One region of the Arthrobacter sp. 01L42 genome, then DNA from elsewhere that is predicted to be linked to it. Evidence: riboswitches for the same ligand, from Rfam matches in the RefSeq annotation. Region 1 holds a riboswitch; the other holds the start of a gene.
The links. A riboswitch is a leader RNA that binds a small molecule or an ion and turns the genes downstream of it on or off. The one in region 1 is predicted to bind glycine.
Positions count from the first base shown of each region.

Region 2: it holds a riboswitch for glycine, as region 1 does, so the genes downstream of both, gcvP (aminomethyl-transferring glycine dehydrogenase) here and gcvP (aminomethyl-transferring glycine dehydrogenase) in region 1, are expected to answer to the same signal.

Region 1 is NZ_JBFTSL010000026.1:8-14,285, forward strand. Features, by position in the region: partial or broken gene AC1DN2_RS19025 (L-serine ammonia-lyase) at 1-1,231, opposite strand, end outside; gene glyA (serine hydroxymethyltransferase) at 1,408-2,754, opposite strand; gene gcvH (glycine cleavage system protein GcvH) at 2,751-3,134, opposite strand; gene gcvT (glycine cleavage system aminomethyltransferase GcvT) at 3,656-4,804, opposite strand; gene gcvP (aminomethyl-transferring glycine dehydrogenase) at 4,817-7,738, opposite strand; glycine riboswitch at 7,778-7,892, opposite strand; glycine riboswitch at 7,894-7,992, opposite strand; gene AC1DN2_RS19050 (TetR/AcrR family transcriptional regulator) at 8,259-8,798, opposite strand; gene AC1DN2_RS19055 (MFS transporter) at 8,866-10,452, shown strand; gene AC1DN2_RS19060 (Dps family protein) at 10,622-11,101, opposite strand; gene AC1DN2_RS19065 (sigma-70 family RNA polymerase sigma factor) at 11,268-12,086, opposite strand; gene flgN (flagellar export chaperone FlgN) at 12,330-12,845, shown strand; gene AC1DN2_RS19075 (carbon storage regulator) at 12,860-13,108, opposite strand; gene AC1DN2_RS19080 (hypothetical protein) at 13,118-14,278, opposite strand, start outside.
Region 2 is NZ_JBFTSL010000006.1:107,398-118,863, forward strand. Features, by position in the region: gene AC1DN2_RS06920 (L-serine ammonia-lyase) at 1-1,136, opposite strand, end outside; gene glyA (serine hydroxymethyltransferase) at 1,254-2,576, opposite strand; gene gcvH (glycine cleavage system protein GcvH) at 2,573-2,956, opposite strand; gene gcvT (glycine cleavage system aminomethyltransferase GcvT) at 3,014-4,150, opposite strand; gene gcvP (aminomethyl-transferring glycine dehydrogenase) at 4,160-7,006, opposite strand; glycine riboswitch at 7,059-7,166, opposite strand; glycine riboswitch at 7,168-7,265, opposite strand; gene AC1DN2_RS06945 (hypothetical protein) at 7,761-8,528, shown strand; partial or broken gene AC1DN2_RS06950 (SDR family oxidoreductase) at 8,663-9,193, opposite strand; gene AC1DN2_RS06955 (hypothetical protein) at 9,218-9,574, shown strand; gene AC1DN2_RS06960 (hypothetical protein) at 9,738-11,288, opposite strand.

The DNA of each region.
Region 1 (14,278 bases):
GTTCGATGCACGGGACCTGCACGAGCCCGCCGATCGGATCGCAGGTCAGGCCCAGGTTGTGTTCCATCGCGATTTCCGCGGCGTTCTCCACCTGCTGGGGCGTGCCGCCCATGACTTCGGCCAGGCCGGCGGCCGCCATCGACGACGCCGAGCCCACCTCGCCCTGGCAGCCGACTTCCGCCCCGGAGATCGAGGCCTGCTCCTTGTAGAGCACCCCGATGGCGCCGGCGGTCAGCAGGAACCTGACGATCGTCTCGTCCCGGTCGGCCTGGGTGGCCTGGTCCATGCCGGGGGCGAAGTGCAGCGCGTAGTAGAGCACGGCCGGGATGATGCCGGCGGCGCCGTTCGTGGGGGCGGTGACGACGCGGCCGCCGGAGGCGTTTTCCTCGTTCACGGCCAGCGCGATCAGGTTGACCCATTCCTGCCAGTACTTCGGGTCCCGGTAGTCGGGGTCCTGGCCGCGGGTTTCCTTCATGAGCCGTTTGTGCCAGTCGGGCGCCCGGCGACGGACCTTGAGCCCGCCCGGCAGCAGCCCTTCGCGTTTGAGGCTGACCTCGACGCAGCCTTCCATCACGGAGTAGATGTGCAGCAGCCCGTCGCGGATTTCCGCTTCGGTGCGGGAGGCGCGCTCGTTGACGAACATGATCTGCCCGATCGAGAGGCCCTTGGACTGGCAGCGGCCCAGCAGTTCCGCGGCCGTGCGGAACGGCAGGGGAAGTTCCTTCTTGGATTCGTCGAGTTCCTTCAGGGCCGCGTCCTCCTCGCCCTCGCGGACGATGAAGCCGCCGCCGACGGAGAAGAACGTGGCTTTGTGGAGTACTTCGCCATCGGCGTCGGAGACCGTGAACGTCATGCCGTTGGTGTGCCGGGGAAGGATGGTCAGCGGCCGCAGGATCATGTCCTTCACCCCGTACGGCAGGGCGACCGAGCCGGCCAGCTGCAGGGTGCCGGTCTCGGCGATCGTGGCGAGCCGTTCCTCCACTTCCTCGGGCAGGATCAGCTCGGGGTGGAAGCCTTCCAGGCCGAGCAGGATCGCGGTCATGGTGCCGTGCCCGTGGCCCGTGGCGGCCAGGGAACCGTACAGGTCCACCCGCAGCGACGCTACCTTCTCCAGGTCCCCGGAGGCCTTGAGTTCCTCGGCGAAAAGGGCGGCGGCCCGCATGGGCCCCACGGTGTGTGAGCTGGATGGCCCTATTCCGATGGAAAAGAGGTCGAAGACTCCAACAGCCATTGTCGGTTCCTAACTAGGTCTTGCTGTGGCCCGGCAGAGGGTCCTGCCGGAAGGCGCTGCGGGCGCTGGTTGGCGGCCGCATGCCGGATGCACGACGCCGGGCGGCGGCTTGTGGCGGCAACCCGGCGTCGTGATCTGTGTACTGCTGTTAGTTCTGTACTGCTGCTACTTCAGTCTTACGTCGCCTGGGCGAGGTTATCAACCGAGGGGTAGAGCGGATGGGCGGCTGCGAGGGCCCGGACCCGGGTGCGGAGACCGGAGAGGTCCGCGCCGGCGTCGGCGATCAGGGCCTCGGCGATGATGTCGGCAACCTCGGCGAAGGCCGCCTCGCCGAAGCCGCGGGTGGCCAGCGCCGGGGTGCCGATCCGCAGCCCGGAGGTGACCATCGGCGGGCGCGGATCGAACGGGACAGCGTTGCGGTTGACGGTGATGTCGATCGCCGCGAGGCGGTCCTCGGCTTCCTGCCCGTTCAGCTCACACTCGCGCAGGTCCACCAGGACCAGGTGCACGTCGGTGCCGCCGGAGATCACGTTGATGCCCTTGGCGGTGACGTCGTCCTGGACCAGGCGGTCGGCGAGGATCCGGGCGCCGGCCAGGACGCGTTCCTGGCGCTCCCTGAACTCTTCGGACGCGGCGATCTTGAACGCCACGGCTTTGCCGGCGATGACGTGCTCCAGCGGCCCGCCCTGCTGGCCGGGGAACACCGCGGAGTTGATCTTCTTGGCGATCTCGGCGTCGTTGGACAGGATGATGCCGCCGCGCGGACCGGCAAGGGTCTTGTGCGTGGTGGAGGTGGTGACGTGCGCGTGCGGGACCGGGGACGGGTGCAGCCCGGCCGCGACCAGCCCGGCGAAGTGCGCCATGTCCACCATCAGGTAGGCGCCCACCGAGTCGGCGATCCGGCGGAACTCGGCGAAGTCGAGCTGCCGGGCGTACGCGGACCAGCCGGCCACGATCAGCGCCGGCTTGTGCTCCAGGGCCAGGGCCTCGACCTCGGCCATGTCGATCCGGTGGTCCTCCTCACGGACCTGGTACGGAATGACGTTGTAGAGCCGGCCGGAGAAGTTGATCTTCATGCCGTGGGTCAGGTGCCCGCCGTGGGCCAGGTTCAGGCCCATGATGGTGTCCCCGGGACGGATCAGGGCGTGCATGACCGAGGCGTTGGCCTGGGCGCCGGAGTGCGGCTGCACGTTGGCGTACCCGGCGCCGAACAGGGCCTTGACGCGGTCGATCGCGAGCTGTTCGACGACGTCGACGTGCTCGCAGCCGCCGTAGTAGCGCTTGCCCGGGTAGCCTTCGGCGTACTTGTTGGTCAGCACGGAACCCTGGGCCTGCATCACGGCTTTGGCGGTGTGGTTCTCCGAGGCGATCATTTCCAGGCCGTCACGCTGGCGGGCCAGCTCGTCGTCGATCTTCGCCGCGATCTCCGGATCCAGGCTGGAGAGATCCGCGTCCAGGCTCGCGGAGATGACCTGCTCGAACGCCAACGTCTGTGTGCCCGCGGCCGCCGATGCGCCGCTCACAGCTCGCCACCGTTCTTGGACGCGTACTCCTGGGCCGAAAGCAGCGGGCCGTCGGACTCGGCGGCGACCTTGAACAGCCAGCCGGCGCCGTACGGGTCGCTGTTGATCAGCGCGGGGTCGTCGACGACGGCGGGGTTGATTTCGGTGACCTCGCCCGTGACCGGGGCGTACAGGTCCGAGACCGACTTGGTCGACTCGACCTCGCCGCAGGTCTCCCCCGCGGTCACGGCGGAGCCGACCTCCGGCAGGTCAACGTAGACGATGTCGCCGAGGGCATCCGTGGCGACGGCGGAGATGCCAATGGAAACAACGTTTCCGGCCTCGCGGGCAACCCACTCGTGCTCGTCGGAGTACTGCAGTTCAGGGGCAACTTTTGCCATGTGTTTTTCCTTTACGTTTGAAAAGTCGTGGGCCACAACAATTGTGGTGGGTTGGGTGGCGGATGAGGCAATTCCTCCGCGTGCTCGCTCGTCCCTCGCTTAGACGCACGCTTCCGGAATCCCCTCACCCGCCGCTATTCAGTTCAGTTTTTGGGGCCAGCCGTTTCCCCGGAAGAAACAGTGGCTTTTCGATATCTTCCAGAGCCGGGGTGCTCCGAGGCTTCAAGGGTGTCATCAAGCTCAACCCCCAATGATCGGGCTTGGGACAACCCAGAGCCGCGGCAGGCGGTACATCCCCCAGCACTTTTGGCTTTCGAAGGCGCCCCAAACGACGCTTGGAACTCGAGGTGAGTTGAACCCGAGGTGAGCTGCAGGGCCCCTTCGGGCCCGACATCCGGGAGCATGCGTCCAAGGGAGCGTTACGTCCGCTCAGCGGGCGTCTTCGCGACCGAGCATGCAGAGGATGCCGGGTCCGACGGGCTGACGCAACCACAGTCACGCAGCCCCCGGGACAGCTTCGGCTACTTTTGGCGCTTGTAGAAAGGCAGTGCGACAACTTCGAAGGGTTCGGCCTTGCCGCGGAGGTCGATGTCCAGTGCGGTGCCGGGCTCAGTGAATTCGACGTCGACATAGGCCATCGCGACCGGGTAGCCGAGGCTCGGGCTGGGCTGGCCGGAGGTGACTTCGCCGACGACGTTGCCGTCCTTGAGGACCGGGTAGTGGCCGCGGCCGGCCCGGCGCCCGAGGCCCTTGAGCCCGACGAGCTTGCGGCCCGTCGTGGCGCCGGCGCCGGTTTCCTTCTTGGCGGCCAAGGCGGCCTTGCCGATGAAGTCGCCTTCCTTGGACAGGGCGACGACGGGGCCCAGGCCGGCGGCGAACGGATCGCCCTCCAGGGAGAGCTCGTTGCCGTAAAGCGGCATGCCGGCCTCGAGACGGAGCGAATCGCGGGACGCGAGCCCGGCGGGGGTCAGCTCGCCGTCCTCTGCGATGGCGACGAGCGCCTGCCAGAGGGCGGCGGCGGCGTCGTTCGCGACAAAGATCTCGAAGCCGTCTTCGCCGGTGTAGCCGGTGCGGGCCAGCAGGAGGTCCTGGCTGGCTCCAGCGAACATGAACGGGACGTCCACGGCGGCGTAGTACTTCAGGCCGGTGACGAGCTCGTGCTGCGCGGCGGGGACCAGGCGCAGCAGGATCTCCTGGGCCTTGGGTCCCTGCACGGCGATCAGCGAGGTCTCAGCAGAGGCGTCCTGGACGGTGACGTCGAATCCGCCGTCCTTTCCGGAACCGACGCGCTCGGCCAGGGCCGCGGCGACGACCTTCGCGTTGCCCGCATTGGGGACCACAAGGAATTTCTGGTCGCCGCGGCGGTAGGTGATGAGGTCATCGATGATGCCGCCGTCCTCGTTGCAGATCAGCGAGTACTTGGCCTTGCCGATGGCCATCGCCGAGATCTTGCCGACCAGGGCGTAGTCCAGGAAGGCTGCGGCGTCGGGGCCGGTGACCCAGACTTCGCCCATGTGGGAGAGGTCGAACAGGCCCGCGGACTTGCGGACGGCGTGGTGCTCGGCTAGTTCCGAGCTGTACTTCAGCGGCATCTGCCAACCGCCGAAGTCCGTGAAGGAGGCGCCGAGCTTCTTGTGCTCTTCGTACAGAGCCGTGTAGTTCTCAGTCATCGTTGGCTGTCCCTAGTTGTCAGAGGCGGAGTTGGCGGAGTCGTCGGAGTGGACTGCTGTGTCTTCTTCGAAGGCCTCGAGGGGAGGGCACGAGCAGATCAGGTTGCGGTCCCCGGCTGCGCCGTCGATGCGGCCGACGGGCGGGAAGTACTTGTCCTGCTTGAGCGTGTGGACCGGGAAGACGGCCTGCTCACGCGGGTACTCGCGGGTCCAGTCGGTGCTGATCACGGCAGCGGCGGTGTGCGGGGCGTTGCGCAGCGGGCTGTGCTCCACGGTGAAATCGCCGTTGGCCACCTGGTCGATCTCGGCGCGGATGGCGACCATGGCCGTGATGAAGCGGTCGATCTCGCCCAGGTCCTCGGATTCGGTGGGCTCCACCATCAGGGTGCCGGCCACCGGGAACGCCAGGGTGGGGGCGTGGAAGCCGTAGTCGATCAGGCGCTTGGCCACGTCCTCGGCGGTCACGCCGGTCTTGGCCGTGAGTTCGCGCAGGTCCAGGATGCACTCGTGGGCCACCAGGCCGCCTTCGCCGGTGTAGAGCACCGGGAAGGAGTCGTTGAGGCGGGCCGCGATGTAGTTCGCCGCGAGCAGCGCGGACTTGGTCGCCTCGGTGAGGCCGCGGCCGCCCATCAGCTTCACGTAGGCCCAGGAGATCGGCAGCACGCCGGCCGAGCCGTAGCGGGAGGCGGAGATCGGGGTGCCGTCGGCGCCGTTGGCGGGATCAGCAGCGTTGCCCGGCATGAACGGGGCCAGGTGCGCCTTGGCCGCGACCGGGCCGACGCCCGGTCCGCCGCCGCCGTGCGGGATGCAGAAGGTCTTGTGCAGGTTCAGGTGCGAGACGTCGCCGCCGAACATGCCGGGCTGGGCCAGCCCGACCAGGGCGTTGAGGTTGGCGCCGTCGATGTAGACCTGGCCGCCGGCGGCGTGGACCGCGTCGCATACCTCGCGGACATCGGCGTCGTACACCCCGTGCGTGGACGGGTAGGTGATCATGATGCAGGACAGCGCGTCCTTGTGCAGCTCGATCTTGGCGGTCAGGTCCGCGTGGTCGATCGTGCCGTCCGAAGCCGTGGCCACGACCACGACCTTCATGCCGGCCAGCACGGCGGAGGCGGCGTTGGTGCCGTGCGCGGAGGCCGGGATCAGGCAGACGTTGCGCTGGGCCTCCCCGCGGGAGAGGTGGTAGCCGCGGATCGCCAGCAGCCCGGCGAGCTCGCCCTGGGAACCGGCGTTGGGCTGGATGGAGACCTGGTCGTAGCCGGTGATCTCGGTCAGCTGGCCTTCGAGGTCCTCGATCAGTTCACGCCAGCCGGCGGTCTGGGATTCCGGGGCGAACGGGTGGATGGAGGCGAACTCCGGCCAGGAGATGGCTTCCATCTCGGCGGTGGCGTTCAGCTTCATGGTGCACGAGCCCAGCGGGATCATGGTCCGGTCCAGGGCAAGGTCGCGGTCCGAGAGGCGACGGATGTAGCGCAGCAACTGGGTCTCGGAACGGTGCGTGTTGAACACCGGGTGCTGCAGGTAGTCGGAGGTGCGCTCGACGGCGGGGTCCAGGCCGAACGCAGTGTCCGTGCCTGCAGCCGCGGCAGTCACGGACGCGCCGAACGCGGCTATGACGTCGGCGACGACGGCAACCGTCGTGGCCTCGTCGGCGGAGATGCCGACGGTGTCGGCGTCGATGGCGCGCAGGTTGACGCCCTTGGCGTCGGCTGCCGCGATGATCTCAGCTGCCCGGCCCGGCACGGAGACGGTGATGGTGTCGAAGAAGGAGGTGTGCAGCACATCCAGGCCGGCGGCCTTCAGGGAGGCGGCGATGGTCTTCGCGTGGACGTGGACCGACTGGGCGATTGCCTTCAGCCCGTCCGGGCCGTGGTAGACGGCGTAGAAGGAAGCCACGATGGCCAGCAGGGCCTGGGCGGTGCAGATGTTGGAGGTGGCTTTCTCGCGGCGGATATGCTGCTCGCGGGTCTGCAGGGCCAGGCGGTAGGCGGGAACGCCGGCGTTGTCCTTGGAGACACCCACGAGGCGGCCGGGCATGGAGCGCTCGAGCCCCTTCTGGACGGCCATGTAGGCAGCGTGCGGTCCGCCGAAGAACAGCGGCACGCCGAAGCGCTGGGCGGATCCGACGGCGATGTCAGCGCCCTGCTCGCCCGGGGACGTGATCAGGGTCAGGGAGAGGAGATCTGCCGCGACGGTGACGAGGGCGCCGCGTTCCTTGGCGTCGGCGATCACGGCGGTGTGGTCGAACACGCGGCCGGAGACGCCCGGCTGCTGCAGGACGACGCCGTTGATGACGCCGTCGGGCAGGCCCTTGGAGAGGTCGGCGACCTCGACCTCGAAGCCCAGCGCCTCCGCTCGGCCCTTGACGATCGCGATGGTCTGGGGCAGGCAGTCGGCGTCGAGGACGGTCTTGCCGTCGTGCGCCGTCTTGTTCTTATTCGCGCGGCGCATCATCAGCACGGCCTCGGCCACGGCGGTGGCTTCATCCAGCAGGGAGGCGTTGGCGATCGGCAGGCCGACGAGGTCCTGGACCATGGTCTGGAAGTTCAGCAGCGCCTCGAGCCGGCCCTGCGAGATCTCCGGCTGGTAGGGCGTGTACGCGGTGTACCAGGCCGGGGCTTCGAGGATGTTGCGGCGGATCACCGGCGGGGTGAGCGTGTCGTAGTAGCCCTGCCCGATCATCTGCACGGCGGTTTTGTTCTTCGACGCCAGCTTGCGCAGCTCGGCGAGGACTTCGACCTCGCTCAGGGCCGCGGCGAGCGCGAGGTCGGCGTCCTGGCGGATGTCCTTCGGAACGGCGGTGTCCACCAGGGCGTCGACGGTGTCGTAGCCGACAGCCTTCAGCATGGCGTCGACGTCGGCCTGGCGGCGCGCGCCGATATGCCGGTCAACGAAGGACGTGGAGGCTGGGGTAACAGTCACAAGGAACTCCATAACTCAGGCGGCGCAGGGTACGCCACATTGATTCGGGTTCCTCCCCGCTCTGTATTGGACCTGAGAGTTTCCGCGCAGCCCGCGTTTCAGGGCTCCGCTTGCACCGTCGGTGAGCACAGCATGTCCGGGACACGCCTGCTACTTTCCAGAGATGCCTTGCCGCGGCGGTACATGGGCCTGAGAGATTCCTGGGGAGGGTTTGCTCCTACGGCGCCTGCTTGTACCTACTTGCAGGACTCTCCCGCCGCAGATCAAAGGCGTATTTAATTGGGTGTTCAATCGGGGGTGACAACAGTCACAGCTCTCATTGTCCTATGCCGAGCGCGCGTCCGCAAACTCCCTCCCGGCGGCGGACCCAGGTTACGGGCCACGAGCCACCCGGCGGCCAATCCGGCGGCGCGATTTCGCCGGAAACGCCCGGAGTCGCCGCAACTTTCCGGCGTACTCGAACGCTTCCGGCGAATTCGGCGGGGAGTAAGGGGGGGTCGGCGGGGAGTAGGGGTGGGTGTGGGTGTGGGCTTCAGCCGCGCAGGCGCTCGACGGCGGCCAGGAGGCTCTGGACGTCCGCCTCGACTTCCGGCGGCGGCCCGCCGGGACCCCGCGCCAGCATGGCGTTGAAGTACAGCCCGTCCCCCATGCACAGGACGGCCTTCGCCATGGCGGGCCCGACGTCGGCCGCCAGCAGTTCCAGCCAGCTCGCCTGGCCGGCGGCGAAGCGGCGGAGGGTTTCCCCGTGCGCCACCTCGGCGAGCCGCGTAGCCGCCACGAAGACCCGGTCCATGGGCGTGTCCGCCCACACCGAGGACTTGATGAAGTACGCCGCCGCCCCTTCCGGGGCTGCCGCCATGGCCGCAACATCCGCAGCCAGAAGCCGGTCCAGCCGTTCCAGCAGGACCGCGATCATGGCCTCTTTGGTCGGGAAATGGTAGAGCAGGCCGCCCTTGGAGACGCCGGCCCGGCGCGCGACGGCGTCCAGCGTCGCGGCGCGTTCACCGACTTCGATGAGCAGGGATTCGAAGGCATCGAGGACGGCCTCGCGGGCGACGGGTTTCCTGGGCATGCCTCCCATCATGCCTGTCCGCGCGCGCATTTCTTAACTGTACCGTCCAGACGGTACAGTTATTCTCATGAGCATTTCATCGATCACCGTAGCCACCAGCACTCCTGCGGCCACCGGGCCCCGGGCACCGTGGCGTGACTGGGTGGCGCTGGCCCTGCTGATGTTCCCCGTCCTGCTCGTGGCCGTGGACAACACCGCGCTCACGTTCGCCCTGCCGGCCATCGCCAGCAGCCTGACCGCCTCCGGCGTCGAACTGCTCTGGATCGTCGACGCCTACCCCCTGGTCCTGGCCGGACTCCTGGTCGCGATGGGTTCCCTGGGCGACAGGATCGGCCGGCGCCGGCTGCTGTTCGTGGGCAGCGCAGGCTTTGCCGCGGTGTCCGCCGTGACGGCGTTCGCGCCGAGTGCGGAATGGCTGATCGCCGGCCGCGCCGGGCTTGGCCTGTTCGGCGCCATGCTGATGCCATCCACGCTGTCGCTGATCCGGAACATCTTTCCGCAGCCCAACCGGCGCAGGCTGGCGGTGGCAATCTGGGCCGCCGGCTTCTCCGGCGGCGCCGCCCTCGGCCCGATTGTCGGCGGCTGGCTGGTGGAACACTTCTGGTGGGGCGCCGTCCTGCTGGTCGCGGTGCCGATCATCCTGCCGCTGCTGCTGCTCGGGCCGGCCCTGATCCCGGAATCCCGCGATCCGAAGCCGGGCCGGGTGGACGTGCCCAGCATTGCCCTGTCCCTGCTGGTCATGGTGCCGGTGGTCTACGGGATCAAAGCCCTTGCCACCCACGGGCCGGCTCCCGAGGCCTTCGCGAGCATCGGAACCGGCCTGCTCATGGGCTATGTGTTCATCCGGCGGCAACGCGCGCTTGCCCGTATCCACAGGACAGACCACAGCACCGCGCCGATGCTCGACGTCAGCCTGTTTGGCAACCGGATCTTCAGTACGGCCATTGTGGCCAACGTCCTGGCACTGTTCTCCTTCAACGGCTTCATTCTCTTCCTGGCCCAGCACCTGCAGCTGCTGGAGGGCCAGTCCCCCTCGGCCTCCGGCGTCGCCATGGTCCCGGCCCTCATCGCCACGGTTGTAGCGGGGCTGCTCGTGGTCCCGCTGGTGCGCAAGGTGCGGCCCGGCTTTGTGGTGGCCGGCGGCCTGCTGCTGAGCGCGGCGGGCTATTTCGTGGTGGCATTCGGCGACCACAGCCAGGGCCCGTCGCTGCTCCTTGCCGCCCTGCTGGTGCTCTGCCTGGGGGTGGGGGCCGCGGAGACGATCTCCAATGACCTGATCCTGGGCGCGGCGCCCGCCGATAAGGCAGGGGCAGCCGCCGCTATCTCCGAGACCGGCTACGAAGTGGGGTCCCTGCTGGGTACGGCGATTCTCGGCTCAATCCTGACGGCCTCCTACCAGGGCAATCTCCGGCTTCCCGCGGGCGTGTCCGAACTCGCCCCGGCGGCGGCCACCAGCCAGGCCGGTGAAACCCTGGCCGGCGCTGTGGATCTGGCCCGGATGCTTCCGGCGCCCCTGGCCGAGGCGGTGACGGCGGCCGCGCGCACCGCCTTCGACTCGGGCGTGCACGTCACTGCGTCCATTGCACTGGTCCTGATGTCCGGGGCCTGCGTCCTGGCCGCCGTCGTCCTGCGGTCGGTGCCGAAGGCCCAATAGGGCTCAGCGGCCGCCGTCAGCGTCACGCCGCCGTCAGCGTCACGCCGTCGTCAGCAGCAGTCGTCAGCACCCAGGGGGGTCCAGCCCTTAAACAGCAGCGTCCGGCGCCGGGAGGATACCCGGCGCCGGACGCTGCTGTTTTTTTGGGGGGGCTGGTGGGAGCCAGTTCCTACTTGCTGTCCGGGGTGGTCACGCTGGCAGTGGCCCGCATGGTCTCGGCATTCACCATCCAGGCGTACTGCTCAAACTTGGCGATGAACTCGTGCAGCAGATCCGCGGTGGTGGGATCTTCCTCGTCCACTTCGTCATGGACCTTGCGCATGGTGCCGACGGCCGCCTCAAGCGCGGCGACAATCCGCTCGATGGCGTCCTTCGTGTTGATCAGGCCCTTCGGGAACTCGGCCAGTGCGGTGGACTTGGAAACCGTGGAGCTTCGGCCGTCCGGGAGGGCGTGGAGGGCACGCATGCGCTCGGCAAGGTCATCCGCGAATCCCCGGGCGGCGTCGATGATTTCATCCAGCTGGAGGTGAAGGTCCCTGAAGTTGGTCCCGACGATGTTCCAGTGTGCCTGCTTGCCCTGAACGTGGAGTTCGATCAGGTCCACCAGTACTGCCTGCAGGTTGGTCGTCAATGTTGGTGATGCTTTCATGAATCCTCCTCGATAGAACCGGTGCCGTGCGGGCCGCGCATGCCATTGCTGGCACCCCGGCCGATGCTTCCGACGCTACCGCAGCGCGGCGCCGGGCCGCGACGCTTCTGGGAGGAATTTCTCGGTCAGCTTACTAAGTCGGCTTACTAACCGTTTTGGGGGCGGTTTAGACGGCCTCGTTGAGGATGGGCCCACGCGGGAACACGGCCCGTGTGATGCCGCCGGAGGTGGATTCGGACAGCTGGGTGAGGTAGTCGTTGCGCCGCCTCGGGGTAATCCTGGACTGGGGCTGGAACGGCTGCTCGGGGTCGTCGGCGTAGTGGGCGCTCAGGCCGTCGCGCATGAGCCGGATGGCTTCCGAACGCTGCTGGGACACCGCTGCGTGCGTGGACCCGAGTTCCGCGGCCAGGTCTTTGACCGTGCGGTCTCCGAAATAGATCTCCTCCACCACGTAGCGCATCCGTTCCGGAAGGGATTTCACGGCGGCCCGAAGGTACTGGAGCCGTTCGTCCGCGAGCACGGAGTGTTCCGGGGTGAGGGTTTCGGCGGCCAGGGTGTCCACCACGGCCTCGTCGAGGGGCGTCAATGTGCGCGAGGCATCCGCGAGCGCGGCCTCCACAACGCTCTGCTGGACGCCCAGGGCAGAGGCGATCTCGTCCACTGTGGGGGTGCGGCCCAGGGCGGACGCCAGGGTTTCCTGCACGGACATGGTTTCCTTGATCCGGCGGCGGGCGGATCGGGTGGCCCAGTCGCTGGCCCGCATCTCGTCTGCGAAGGCGCCAAGGATACGCCGGCGCGCGAAAGCGCCGAACGGCACCCCGAGGCCTGGATCGAACGAATCGGCCGAGGTAATCAAGGCAATAGCGCCGGCTGACGCCAAGTCATCGCGAGAAAGGTGTGACGCCTTCGAGCACAAATCTGAGACGAGATACCCCACCAGCGGAAGGTGCTGCGTGACCATCTCGTTGCGTTCCACGCGATTCAATACTGTGTCCCCCCATGAGACCGGATCCGAAGGGTCCTCGACCCTTAAAACGCCGAGAGCCGCACCCAAAACCGACCGGTGCTCCCCCCATTGGAGTCAGCGTTCGCAAGTAGGGCGCAGCACCCATGGAGGAAACCTATCACCTGTTCCAAGATCTGCGTGTACCCTCAGGGAAAAGCTGTGTGAAAAATGCGGTGACCGCCCCGAAGCTGTGATTCACGGGGCGGAAAGAGAATGGGGCACATGAGCGCAAGTGATCTCTCCGCGGCACTGTGGCAGGAGCGGCGGCAGCTGGAGCTACTCCTCTTCAGGCTGGAAACGCAGCGCCTGCACGTCGTGGCCGGGAATCTGGAATGGCTGAGCTTCATGGCCTCCGAGATTGAAACCGTGCTGGACCGCCTGCGCTTCGAAGCCCTGGCCCGGAGCGTCGAGTCTGCTGCCGTGGCGGCCCAATGGGGCCTGCCGGCACAGACCACGCTCGTCGAACTGATTGCGGCCGCTCCCGCCGGGCCCTGGCCCGAGATCCTGCGCGAGCATCTGGACGCCCTGCACGCACTCCTGGCCCGGCTGGGCGAGGCTTCCCGCGTGAATGAGGACGCGCTGCGGAGCCTCCCGATGCCGGGACGCGCCGGCCCGGCGGGCACGGCCGGGCTTCTGGACCAGCTGACCATGGGAGGAAACCTGGAGCGGTCCCTCGCCGTGCTCCGGCGTTCAGCCCAGCCGCTCCTGGCCCAGTATCTCGGCGGGGACCATGTCTGATCCGGTGCGGGTCCTCAGCCGTCGGCGGGAGTGGCGCGCGGCGGCATGAGGCCGCGCAGCGCTTCCTCGGCGTCCGGGCCCGCTTCCGCCGCCGCGAGGTTCGCCGCCGCTATGGCTTCGATGACTTCCCGGCGCTGGATCGGCACACCGCGGGGCGCCTCAATGCCTATCCGAACACCGTCGCCGCGGCCTTCCAGAACAGTGATGACGATGCCGTCGCCGATCATGATCTGTTCGCCCGGCTTGCGTGTAAGTACCAGCATCCTCTCAATCTACCCTTCAGTCCGGGGAGCATCGTACGATTCCCGCCGGTTCTGCCATGTCGGTTCGGGCCCGGCGGGGCGCCCGTCGATCCAGCCGACGGGCAGTCCCAGGCCATTGACGCTTTCAGGCGACCCGGTCTCCGAGGCGCCGACCACCGCCACCGCGGTCACGTTGAGCTGGGCGGACAGCACGCCGACCCAGCGCGCCGTGTCCTCGTGCTTGCGTCCGGCATCGACCACAACCCAGACCTGGTCGGCGGAGAGCGCCGCCACGGACGGCACCCGGGCCAGGGCGTTGCGGGCTTTGCCCAGTCCGAACGCCACCAGGACGGTGCGCTCCGTCACCACGGCATGGGCGCGCGCGGCCGTGGCACTTTGGCGTCCGTCGACGTGCAGGTGGCCATAGGCGGAGAGCTCACCGGCGGTGCGCACATCGGCACCTCCGGAGGCCATGGACATGGCCAGGGCGGTATCCATCGCGTCCTCCCCCAGCCCGATCAGGAGCACGAGATCGCCGACGCCGGTCAGCGGACCCGGAGCCGGGGCACCCGCAGCGTTGCCCGGCGCGACGGCGGCCGGGTGCGCGGGGCTCCCGACGGCGGACGGGTGCGCGGGGCTCCCGACGGCGGACGGGTGCACGACGGCGCCGGCAACGGCCGCCGCCGGGTGCGCGGGGCTCCCGACGTCGGCGGCGGGCGCTGCGGCGGGCGGATCTGTGGGGGTCCGGAGCCCGGTACCGAGCTGTTCCAGCAGCTCGGCGAAGTCCCGCGATTCGGTGGACACACCGGCAGGAGCGGGCCGGTGCAGGCTCAGCTCGGCGGCGTCCGCCTCCTCCAGGAGTGCGGCGATGGCGGCGCCCTGCAGGTGATGGGTCGGGGCGGCGGGCCGTGCCGGCCCTCCGGCCGGGCCCGCCTGCGCTGCGGTCCGGGCCGCCGGCGGGGCCGGTGCTGCCGCCGCGGCTCCGGCGTCGTACTTCCCGGCGGGGGTCCCGGCGCCCGGAACGGTGCCCGGAACAGTGCCCGGAACAGTGCCCGCGGAAGCCGCCCCGGCGGCGGTCTCCCCGGCGGGACCACCAGTCGCCGGGCCGGAGTCGGCCCCGGCCAGGATGTCGGCGTCAGGCACTACCTCGCCGGTGACGACCTCGTGTTTGGACTGGAGCTCGATCATGGC
Region 2 (11,466 bases), on a different contig from region 1:
TGGGGCGTGCCGCCCATGACTTCGGCCAGGGCGGCGGCCGCCATCGACGACGCCGAGCCCACCTCGCCCTGGCAGCCGACTTCCGCCCCGGAGATCGAGGCCTGCTCCTTGTACAGCACCCCGATGGCGCCGGCGGTCAGCAGGAACCTGACCACCACCTCGTCCCGGTCCTGCTGGGTGGCCTGGTCCATGCCGGGGGCGAAGTGCAGCGCGTAGTAGAGCACGGCCGGGATGATGCCGGCGGCGCCGTTCGTGGGGGCGGTGACCACGCGGCCGCCGGAGGCGTTTTCCTCGTTTACGGCCAGCGCGATCAGGTTGACCCATTCCTGCCAGTACTTCGGGTCCCGGTAGTCGGGGTCCTGGCCGCGGGTTTCCTTCATCAGCCGCTCGTGCCAGTCCGGGGCGCGGCGGCGGACCTTGAGCCCGCCGGGCAGCAGCCCCTCGCGCTTGAGGCTGACCTCGACGCAGCCTTCCATCACCGAGTAGATGTGCAGCAGCCCCGCACGGATCTCGGCCTCGGTCCGGCTGTCCTCTTCGTTGATCCGCATCACCTCGCTGATGCTCAGCGAGGTCTTCCGGCAGTGTTCCAGCAGTTCGGCGGCCGTGCGGAACGGCAGGGGAAGTTCCTTCTTGGATTCCGCGAGTTCCTGCAGTGCCGCGTCCTCCTCGCCCTCGCGGACAATGAAGCCGCCGCCGACGGAGAAGAATGTGGCGCGGTGGAGGACTTCGCCTTCGGCGTCGGAGACGGTGAAGGTCATGCCGTTGGTGTGCCGGGGCAGGATGGTCAGGGGGCGCAGGACCATGTCCTGCACCCCGTACGGCAGGGCGACCGAGCCGGCCAGCCGCAGGGTGCCGGTGTTCGCGATCGCGGCGAGCCGCTCCTCGACCTCCTCGGGGAGGATCTGCTCGGGGTGGAAGCCCTCGAGTCCGAGCAGAATGGCGGTCATGGTGCCGTGGCCGTGGCCGGTCGCGGCGAGGGAGCCGTAGAGGTCCACCCGGAGCGACGCCGCCTCTGCCAGCTTGCCGAGGGGCTTGAGTTCTTCAGCAAACACGGCGGCGGCCCGCATGGGGCCAACGGTGTGGGAACTGGATGGCCCTATTCCGATGGAAAAGAGGTCGAAGACTCCAACTGCCATGATGCGTACCTTCCGCGGAGAAAGAGAATGATGGTCAATGACTAGAGGCGGGGCTCACCGCACCGGTCCCGGCCCCCCAATGACCCTGGACCGGTGCGATGATGCGCCCATTGAGCGCTAGGCGAGGTTAGCAACCGAGGGGTAGAGCGGGTGGGCGGCGGCGAGGGCCTGGACCCGGGTGCGGAGACCGGACAGGTCCGCGCCGGCGTCGGCGGTCAGGGCCTCGGCGATGATGTCGGCAACCTCGGCGAAGGCCGCCTCGCCGAAACCGCGGGTCGCCAGCGCCGGGGTGCCGATCCGCAGCCCGGAGGTGACCATCGGCGGACGCGGATCGAACGGCACGGCGTTGCGGTTGACCGTGATGTCGATCGCCGCCAGCCGGTCCTCGGCTTCCTGCCCGTTGAGCTCACACTCGCGCAGGTCCACCAGGACCAGGTGCACGTCGGTGCCGCCGGAGATCACGTTGATCCCCTGCGCGGTCACGTCGTCCTGGACCAGCCGCTCGGCGAGGATCCGGGCGCCGGCCAGGACACGCTCCTGGCGCTCCCTGAACTCCTCGGACCCGGCGATCTTGAACGCCACGGCTTTGCCGGCGATGACGTGCTCAAGCGGCCCGCCCTGCTGCCCGGGGAACACCGCCGAGTTGATCTTCTTGGCGATCTCGGCGTCGTTGGACAGGATGATGCCGCCGCGCGGACCGGCCAGGGTCTTGTGCGTCGTGGAGGTGGTGACGTGCGCGTGCGGGACCGGGGACGGGTGCAGACCGGCCGCGACGAGGCCGGCGAAGTGCGCCATGTCCACCATCAGGTAAGCGCCCACCGAGTCGGCGATCCGGCGGAACTCGGCGAAGTCCAGCTGCCGGGCGTACGCGGACCAGCCGGCCACGATCAGCGCCGGCTTGTGCTCCTGGGCCAGGGCCTCGACCTCGGCCATGTCGATCCGGTGGTCCTCCTCACGGACCTGGTACGGGATCACGTTGTAGAGCCGGCCGGAGAAGTTGATCCGCATGCCATGCGTCAGGTGCCCGCCGTGCGCCAGGTTCAGGCCCATGATGGTGTCGCCCGGACGGATCAGGGCGTGCATCACGGAGGCGTTGGCCTGCGCGCCGGAGTGCGGCTGCACGTTGGCGTACTCGGCGCCGAACAGGGCCTTGACCCGGTCGATCGCGAGCTGCTCCACAACGTCAACGTGCTCGCAGCCACCGTAATAGCGCTTGCCCGGGTAGCCCTCGGCATACTTGTTCGTCAACACCGAACCCTGCGCCTGCATCACAGCCTTGGCGGTGTGGTTCTCCGAGGCGATCATCTCCAAACCGTCACGCTGCCGGGTGAGTTCGGCGTCGATCTTCGCGGCGATCTCCGGATCCAGCACGGACAGCTCCGCGTCCAGGCTCGGAGAAACGACCTGCTCAAACGCGACGGTACCCGTCGCGGCGCTCACAGCTCGCCGCCGTTCTTGGACGCGTACTCTTCAGCCGACATCAGTGGGCCTTCTTCGGTCACGGCGACCTTGAACAGCCAGCCGGCCCCGTACGGATCGCTGTTGATCAGCGCCGGATCGGAAACGACGGCGTCATTGATCTCCACCACCTCGCCGGTGACCGGCGCGTAGAGGTCCGAGACGGACTTGGTCGACTCGACCTCGCCGCAGGTCTCCCCCGCGGTCACCGCGGAACCGACCTCGGGCAGGTCCACGTAGACGATGTCGCCCAGGGCGTCGGCGGCCACGGCCGAAATCCCAATTCCTGCAGGGCCAGATCCGTCGGCAGCAACCCACTCGTGTTCAGCGGAGTACTTCAGTTCGGCTACAACTTTGCTCATTTATCTCAATCCTTAAGTTCGTATGTGGTTTCGGCAGGCTCAGCCAGCGGCGGCCGGCTACTTTTGGCGCTTGTAGAACGGCAGTGCGACGACTTCGAAAGGCTCCGTCTTGCCGCGGAGGTCAATGTCCAGGGCTGTGCCCGGTGCGGCGTGTTCGATGTCGACGTAGGCCATCGCGACCGGGTAGCCGAGGGTGGGGCTGGGCTGTCCGGAGGTCACTTCGCCGACGACGTTGCCGTCCTTGAGGACCGGGTAGTGGCTGCGGGCGGCACGGCGTCCGAGGCCCTTGAGCCCGACGAGTTTGCGGCCGGTCGTGGAGCCTGCGCCGGCTGCCTTGAGCTCGCTCAGGGCGGCCTTGCCGACGAAGTCCGACTCCTTGGCGAGCGAGACGACCGGGCCCAGGCCTGCTGCGTATGGGTTGCCTTCGCGGGAGAGTTCGTTGCCATAGAGCGGCATGCCGGCTTCCAAACGCAGCGAGTCACGGCAGGCCAGGCCGGCCGGGATGAGCCCGTGGCTGGCACCGGTTTCCAGCAGTGCTTCCCAGAGACCTGCCGCATCCTCGTTCGAGATGTAGATCTCGAAGCCGTCCTCGCCGGTGTAACCGGTGCGGGCGAGGAGCAGATCTTGTCCGTTGATCTGAACCTCAACCGCAGCGTAGTACTTCAGCTCGGTGACCAGGACATGCTGCTCGGCCGGGACCAGCGTCAGCAGGATGGCTTCGGCGTTCGGGCCCTGGACGGCGATCAGCGAGATCTGGGCGGAAACGTCTTCCACCGTCACGTCGAACCCGCCTTCTTGGGCAGAACCGGCCCTTTCGGCCAGTGCCGCGGCCACGACCTTGGCGTTGCCTGCGTTGGGGACCACCAGGTACTTGTCCTCACCGCGGCGGTAGGAGATGAGGTCATCGATGATGCCGCCGTCTTCCTGGCAGATCAGCGAGTACTTCGCCTTGCCGACGGCCACGGCCGACAGCTTCCCGGCCAGGGCGTAGTCGAGGAACGCCGCGGCGTCCGGGCCGGTGACCCAGACTTCGCCCATGTGGGAGAGGTCGAACAGGCCCGCGGCGTTGCGGACGGCGTGGTGCTCGGCGAGTTCGGAGCTGTACTTCAGCGGCATCTGCCAGCCGCCGAAGTCCGTGAAGGAGGCGCCGGCCTTTTTGTGCTGCTCGTAGAGAGCGGTGTAGTTCTCACTCATCAGGGATCCTTAGTTTTCGAATTCGGAAAGCGGCGGGCAGGAGCAGACCAGGTTGCGGTCTCCGGCGGCGCCGTCGATGCGTCCGACCGGCGGGAAGTACTTGTCCTGCCTGAGTGTGTGGACGGGGAATGCGGCCTGCTCACGCGGGTACTCGCGGGTCCAGTCGGTGCTGACGACGGCGGCTGCCGTGTGGGGTGCGTTGCGCAGCGGGGAGTTCTCCACCGTGAAATCGCCGTTGGAGACCTGGTCGATCTCCTGGCGGATGGTGATCATCGCCTCGATGAAGCGATCGATCTCCGCAAGGTCCTCGGACTCGGTGGGCTCCACCATGAGGGTGCCCGCCACGGGGAAGGACAGCGTGGGGGCGTGGAAGCCGAAGTCGATGAGGCGCTTGGCCACGTCCTCAGCGGTGACGCCGGTCCTGGCCGTGAGTTCCCGCAAATCCAGGATGCACTCGTGCGCCACCAGGCCGCTCTCCCCCGTGTAGAGAACCGGGAAGTGCTCATCCAGCCGGGATGCGATGTAGTTCGCCGCGAGCAGCGCGGACTTGGTGGCCTCGGTGAGGCCCTGGCCGCCCATCAACTTCACGTACGCCCAGGAGATCGGCAGCACACCGGCGGATCCGTAACGCGAAGCGGAGATGGCAACTCCCTTTCCCGGTTCGACCTTGTTCGCGTCCCCTGGCATGAACGGCGCCAGGTGGGCTTTGGCCGCGACCGGGCCGACGCCCGGTCCGCCGCCGCCGTGCGGGATGCAGAAGGTCTTGTGCAGGTTCAGGTGCGAGACGTCACCGCCAAACTTGCCCGGCTGGGCCAGCCCGACGAGGGCGTTGAGGTTGGCGCCGTCGACGTAGACCTGCCCACCGGCCGCATGCACGGAGTCGCAGACCTCGCGGACGTCTGTGTCGTACACACCGTGGGTGGACGGGTAGGTGATCATGATGCAGGACAGCGCATCCTTGTGCAGCTCGATCTTGGCCGTCAGGTCCGCGTGGTCGATCGTGCCGTCCGAAGCCGTGGCCACGACCACGACCTTCATGCCGGCCAGCACGGCGGAGGCGGCGTTGGTGCCGTGCGCGGAGGCCGGGATCAGGCAGACGTTGCGCTGGGCCTCCCCGCGGGAGTGGTGGTAGCCGCGGATGGCCAGCAGGCCGGCGAGCTCGCCCTGGGAGCCGGCGTTCGGCTGGATGGAGACCTGGTCATAGCCCGTGATTTCGGCGAGGTCAGCTTCGAGGCCGCTGATGAGTTCCCGCCAGCCCTCGGTCTGGGAGTCCGGCGCGAACGGGTGGATGGAGGCGAACTCCGGCCAGGAGATGGCTTCCATCTCGGCCGTGGCGTTCAGCTTCATGGTGCAGGAGCCCAGCGGGATCATGGTGCGGTCCAGGGCGAGGTCGCGGTCCGAGAGCTTGCGGATGTAGCGCAGCAGCTGGGTTTCGGAGCGGTGCGTGTTGAACACCGGGTGCTGCAGGAAGTCGGAGGTGCGCAGCACCGTCTCGGGCAGTTCGAAGCCCTTGGCCTCCACCACCGGGCCGGCGCCAAAGGCGACGACGACCGCGGAGAGGACCTCCGGCGTCGTGGTTTCATCGACGGACACGCCAACTGTGTCCGCGTCGATGAGCCGCAGGTTGATGCCCCGGGCCTCGGCGGCGGCGATGACCTTGGCGGCCTTGCCGGGCACGCGGACCGTGAGGGTGTCGAAGAAGGAGTCGCTCACCAGTTCCCGGCCGACGATCTTCAGCGTGGCGGCAAGGGCGCGGGTGTTGTTGTGGACGGTCTGGGCGATCGCCTTCAGCCCGTCGGGGCCGTGGTAAACGGCGTAAAACGAGGACACGATGGCCAGCAGCGCCTGGGCGGTGCAGATGTTGGACGTGGCCTTCTCACGGCGGATGTGCTGCTCGCGGGTCTGCAGGGCCAGGCGGTAGGCCGGGACACCGGCGTTGTCCTTGGAGACGCCGACGATGCGGCCGGGGAGCGTGCGTTCCATGCCCTCGCGCACCGCCATGTACGCGGCGTGCGGGCCGCCGAAGAACAGCGGCACGCCCAGGCGCTGGGTGGATCCGACGGCGATGTCCGCGCCCTGCTCGCCCGGAGGGGTGATCAGGGTCAGGGCAAGCAGATCCGCCGCCACGGTGACCAGTGCGCCGCGTTCTTTGGCCTCCGCGATCACGCCGGACTGGTCCCACACCCGGCCGGAGACGCCCGGCTGCTGGAGGACGAGACCGTTGATGTCGCCGTCGGGCAGACCGGCGGAGAGGTCAGCGACCTGCACCTCGAAGCCCAGCGCCTCCGCTCGGCCCCTGACGATGGCAATGGTCTGCGGGAGGCAGTCGGCGTCGAGGACGGTCTTGGCCCCGGCAGCGGACTTGTTTTTGTTGGCGCGGCGCATGAGAAGCACGGCCTCGGCAACCGCGGTGGCCTCGTCCAGGAGGGACGCATTGGCGACCGGGAGCGCGGTGAGGTCCTGGACCATGGTCTGGAAGTTCAGCAGCGCCTCGAGCCGGCCCTGGGAGATCTCCGGCTGGTACGGGGTGTAGGCGGTGTACCAGGCGGGGGCTTCGAGGATGTTGCGGCGGATCACCGGCGGGGTGACGGTGTCGTAGTAGCCCTGGCCGATCATCTGCACGGCCGTCTTGTTCTTGTAGGCGAGCTTGCGCAGTTCGGCCAGCACCTGGACTTCGCTGAGGGCGCTGTCCAGGGTGAGGGGCTTTTCCTGGCGGATGGAATCGGGGACCGCGTTGTCAACGAGGCCATCAACGCTGTCGTAGCCGACGGCCTTGAGCATGGTGTCGATGTCGGCCTGGCGGCGGGCGCCGATGTGGCGGTCTGCGAAGGTGGACGGGGACGATTGAACCGTCATGAGAGGAACTCCATAATTCAGGTGGCATCAAGACGCCACGATGATTCGGGTTCCTCCCCGCTCTGTATTGGACCTGAGAGTTTCCGTTTTGCCCTGCTGATAGCAGCGCGCCACTTGCACCGTCGGTGAGCCCGGTTGCCCGGACTGCTTTCCAGAGTTGCCTTGCCGCGGCGGTACGTGGGCCTGAGAGATTCCTGGGGAGGATTTGCTCCTACGGCGCCTGCTGAACGTACCGGCAGGACTCTCCCGCCGCAGATCATAAGCTGTGCCACTGGTCGGTGACACAGCTCACAATTTATCCGGTTCCCGGGCAGGATGCAAAATTTATTTCAATTGAGTCGCTGTCCCGCGGACGACGGCGGGAGCTCTTCGCCGTCGTCCGCTTGCGTGGGTGAGGCGCATGAGGGCCGTGTCGTTGATCCGGAACACGCGGTCCCAGAGGTCGTCGTCCACCTCGTGGATCGGACCCAGGGGGTTAGTCCATTCGGTGCATTATTCTAAACGGGATACTTTACATTTTCATGCGCGTCCCTCCCAGAGCGCTCATACGCAAGGAGCCTCCGTGAGCCTTCCGGATCAAGCGATGGAACAGGCAGCTCCCAGCAGACCACCAAGCAGGACTCCCGCCGGGGATGCCGCTTGGGGGTGGCTGATCGGGATCCTCGCAGGATTGCTCGGCTTGGGCCCATGGCTGGTATCCGGCGCACAGCTCCCGTTGCAGAACTTGTGGGGCGCAGAGGTCGTTCCAGACCAGATGCCTGTGTCGTTACTGCCGCTAAGCCAGTACGAACTCACCACGATCGTAGCCCTCCTCACCGTAGGAGGTGCAGCGGCCGGACTCGCGGTGCGCATCTGGTCCCCCGCCCGACGGCGACTGGTGACGTGGTGCGCGGCAGCCGGCGTTCTTGTGGTCCAGTTCACGGCTGCCGTCCAGTCCTTCACAGTGCTCGACGGCGGCTTGGCGGGCGGAACAATGGCGAGCCTGTACTTCGCCGGGCTGCTCGCGGGCGTGACCGCATCCCTCGCTGCTGCCCTCGTGGCGCACCTGCTGCTCTGTTCAAGGACCCGGAGCCTGGCGGCATTGGGCGCCGGACTCGTGGCGGTGCCGTTCGCTTCGTGGACGGTGGAGTGGGTTGTCGGCTTCGTTGGGCACATCAACGTCCCCGTCGCAGTGCCGTCAATCGCTCTCTGGATTCCCGCCGTCCTCGTTGGTGGCGCCCTGGCATGGTGCGGCCTTCGTCCTGCGCGGCGGACCGCGGTGTGGGCCGTGAACCTTGCCCTGTTGTGGTTTGTTCCCGCCCTGTTCATCTCGGTCAACTACGTCCTGGGGACTCGTATCCTGGCTGGCGACCTGCAGGAGATGCTGTTGATGAGTCGGCAAATCCTGGCGGTAACGCTTGGACCCGCGGGCGGAGCACCTCCCAAAATCTTGCTGGCTCTGGTCATCGCGTTGGCAGGGCTGGGTGCCAAATCCATTGCCGCCCGCCGGTGGCCGGACGTGCCCACCTTCCCGTCCACGTAAAATCCGGGCTCACCCGCGATGTGTGGACGTGATTGCACCAGCGGATCCGATGGTGCAATCACGGATTTGATCCCGATCCAGCGGACGACGGCGGGACTTCCCGCCGTCGTCCGCTTGCGTGGGGTGCCGCTCCCCTACAGCGCGGACCAGCCGCCGTCGGAGGCGAGGATGGCGCCGTTGATGTTGGTGCCGTCGTCGCTGAGCAGGAAGGTGATGGACGCGGCGAGCTGCGCGGCGGTGGCGGGGGTGGGGACGGTGGCCTGCATCAGCGGGCCGAGGCGTTCGGCCGCGAGCTGGGATCCCCAGGTGGCCACGATGTTGGTGATGGTGGGGCCGGGGGCCACGGCGTTGAAGCGCAGGCCCTTCGGCCCGTACATCGCGGCCGAGTTCTTGGTCAGGCCCACGACGGCGTGCTTGGACGCGGTGTAGGCGGCGCCGGCGGCGGACCCGCGCAGGCCGGCCTCGGAGGCGACGTTGACCACGGAGCCGGTCCCGGCGTCCAGCATCAGCGGCACCACCGCGCGGGTCAGGCGCATGAGGGCGGTGACGTTGATCCGGAAGACGCGGTCCCAGGTGTCGTCGTCCACTTCGTAGATCGGGGCGAAGTTGTCCATGATGCCGGCCACGTTCGCCAAGGCGTCGATGCGTCCGCCGGCGGCCGCAAGCCCGTAGACGAGGCCTCCGGCCGGGTGCTGGAGTCAGCCCGCGCTGCCGGCGGGGCCGACAGCGACGTCCTGGCGGGCCTGCGCGAGGCTGCGGTCGCCGAGGTTTCTGTTCTGCCGGACCTGGCGGTCACGCGGGGCCGGCTCCGGCTGATCCCCGAACACCCCGAGCTGGCGAGCCGGAGCTACGAGTCCCTTGTGCCGCAGCGGGAGAGGACGCGGACGTACCTGGTTTCGGCCGGGGTGCGCGAGGATATCGCGGGGTATCTGTGCGCAGCGCTGATCGGCGCGACGTTCGAGGCCTGGATGCAGTGGGCCGCGGGGACGGACCCGGATCCGGTGCCGTATTTGGTGGCCGCGGTTGGTGTGCTGCGGGAGGCGTAGACGGCGAATCGGTGCAGCCGGTTCGACCAGGGCAAGCATCCAAGAAGTCTTTGCAACCGCCGATGATGGACCCGGCGTAATTTCGCAGCAGGACATTCATGTTGCTGAGCAGGAAATCTGGCGCCCACTATAGGAAGGCGCTCTAACTCTCAGCGGACCTGGGTTAGTCAATGCGTGCGTTGCCGGAGAACATACCAATTGCTTTCAGGTCATCGGCAAGCCAATTCAGGGCGATTTCACTCGACGCTCTATCGTGGTTGGTTTCTAGCAAAGAGCCAACGCTGGAGAAACGCACGAATGGCGACGATGCTCGGGCGGTCTGCATCCACTCGTTGAGCGCCTCGTTGCTGATTCCAATCTCTGGCTCGAAGCCCCACTCCTCTTGTTCGATCTCGAACCTCAGGGCACAGCGTCCTGTCCTCGACATCATCCAGTCATGCGGGGAATCCGTAGTGGCCTGTTTCATGAGTTTCGTGGGAAGCACCCGGAAGCTAACGGCGGGCGCCCCGTCCCAGCCGGTCCTGTGGCCAATTCTGAGCACCCCGACCACACTTATTGGTCGCTGGGAAAGTAGTGACAAGGCCCAATCGAACTTCCGAAATGTGTGAGAACACAATTCTTCGTAGGCTAGGCATGCTCTGCCATACAGCTCCACGGCGTATTCTAGAAGGCGCTCTTGGCTATAGACACCCCACACCCATCCGCTGTCTGGCGCCTGCACATCCGGTGTTGGGAGGGGCCTATGCAGAACGCCGCCCGGCTGTTGTCCTAGGTAGTCGCGCAACCACCTAGCCTCCAGGGCTGGGGCTCGGGGTGCCTGTATGACGATATCCGGGTCGTCCTTCAATAGCCCGTCGAGGAGCTGGATCAGTCCGCCGCACTCTATCGGTTTGTGGAAAACCGTGCGCTGATCAGCCCAAGCGCGGCAGAACTTGTAGGCGGCTTCGTCCGCCCACACCCCGGATGTACCGCCGAGGAGCGCGGACGTGCGCATTGTGGTCTCTAATTTCTCGTTGATGTCGGATCGCACGAAGTTCCAAGGCCAAGCTGCGTCGTGTCCGAATCTCTTCCAGGTCATGCCCGACCAACTGTCATCGTCCGCCCCGAAGAGTTGCACCGAAGTGGGCAAGGTAGTGGTTGAATCCGATTCTTGTGGTTCCCTGGACCATGAATAGGCGATGCCGTCCGCCTCGAGTCGAACGCCCAGCCTGAGGCCACCATGCTCTGGCGGGTTAACTGGGAGCACCTTTGAAGCCAGCGGTCCCAACGCATCCGCCCAGGAGCGGCCGGATTTGAGAAGGCGAGACTGTACTTCGATCAATGGCGGCGGCGCGGCGGCGGGACGGCTAATAGAGGAGACGCTTGCTTGATCCAGGAGCCACGAAGCAGCGCCTGGATTGCACATCATGGCACGGCTTAGAAATCTGTCCACGTTCGAATTCGATCCGGCGGCAATAACGATCGCGATGGCCCACCGCCATCGGCCAAAGGCCACCTGGTCGCGGAAAGCATCTTCTGCCCTAGCAGGATCGCTGATAAGGGCCTGAGCTGCGAACCATTGTTGGATAATGGCAAGACTGAACTGGCACCCTCCTTCAGAGTCCGCCGAAACAAGGCGTGATGCCTCCGCGACTGCACGTGTCGAGTAATCGAGAACGCGGCTTTCAGACGGATCGTTTGTCAGCCGGACGGCCAACTCAGTCAGATTGGCCACTATATGCTGCGATTCAATTCGCGTCCGCTCCTGCCCCCTCCGAAGGGCCTTCTCAACTATCTGGCTCAACAGGCCGGCAGCGCTAAGAGGCGCATCGCCGCCCGCTAGCGCCCTTCCCGCGGCGATGGCAAATAGCGGTCGGCGTACACTCTCCCTGAGGGGCCCCGGAAGCCGGTAG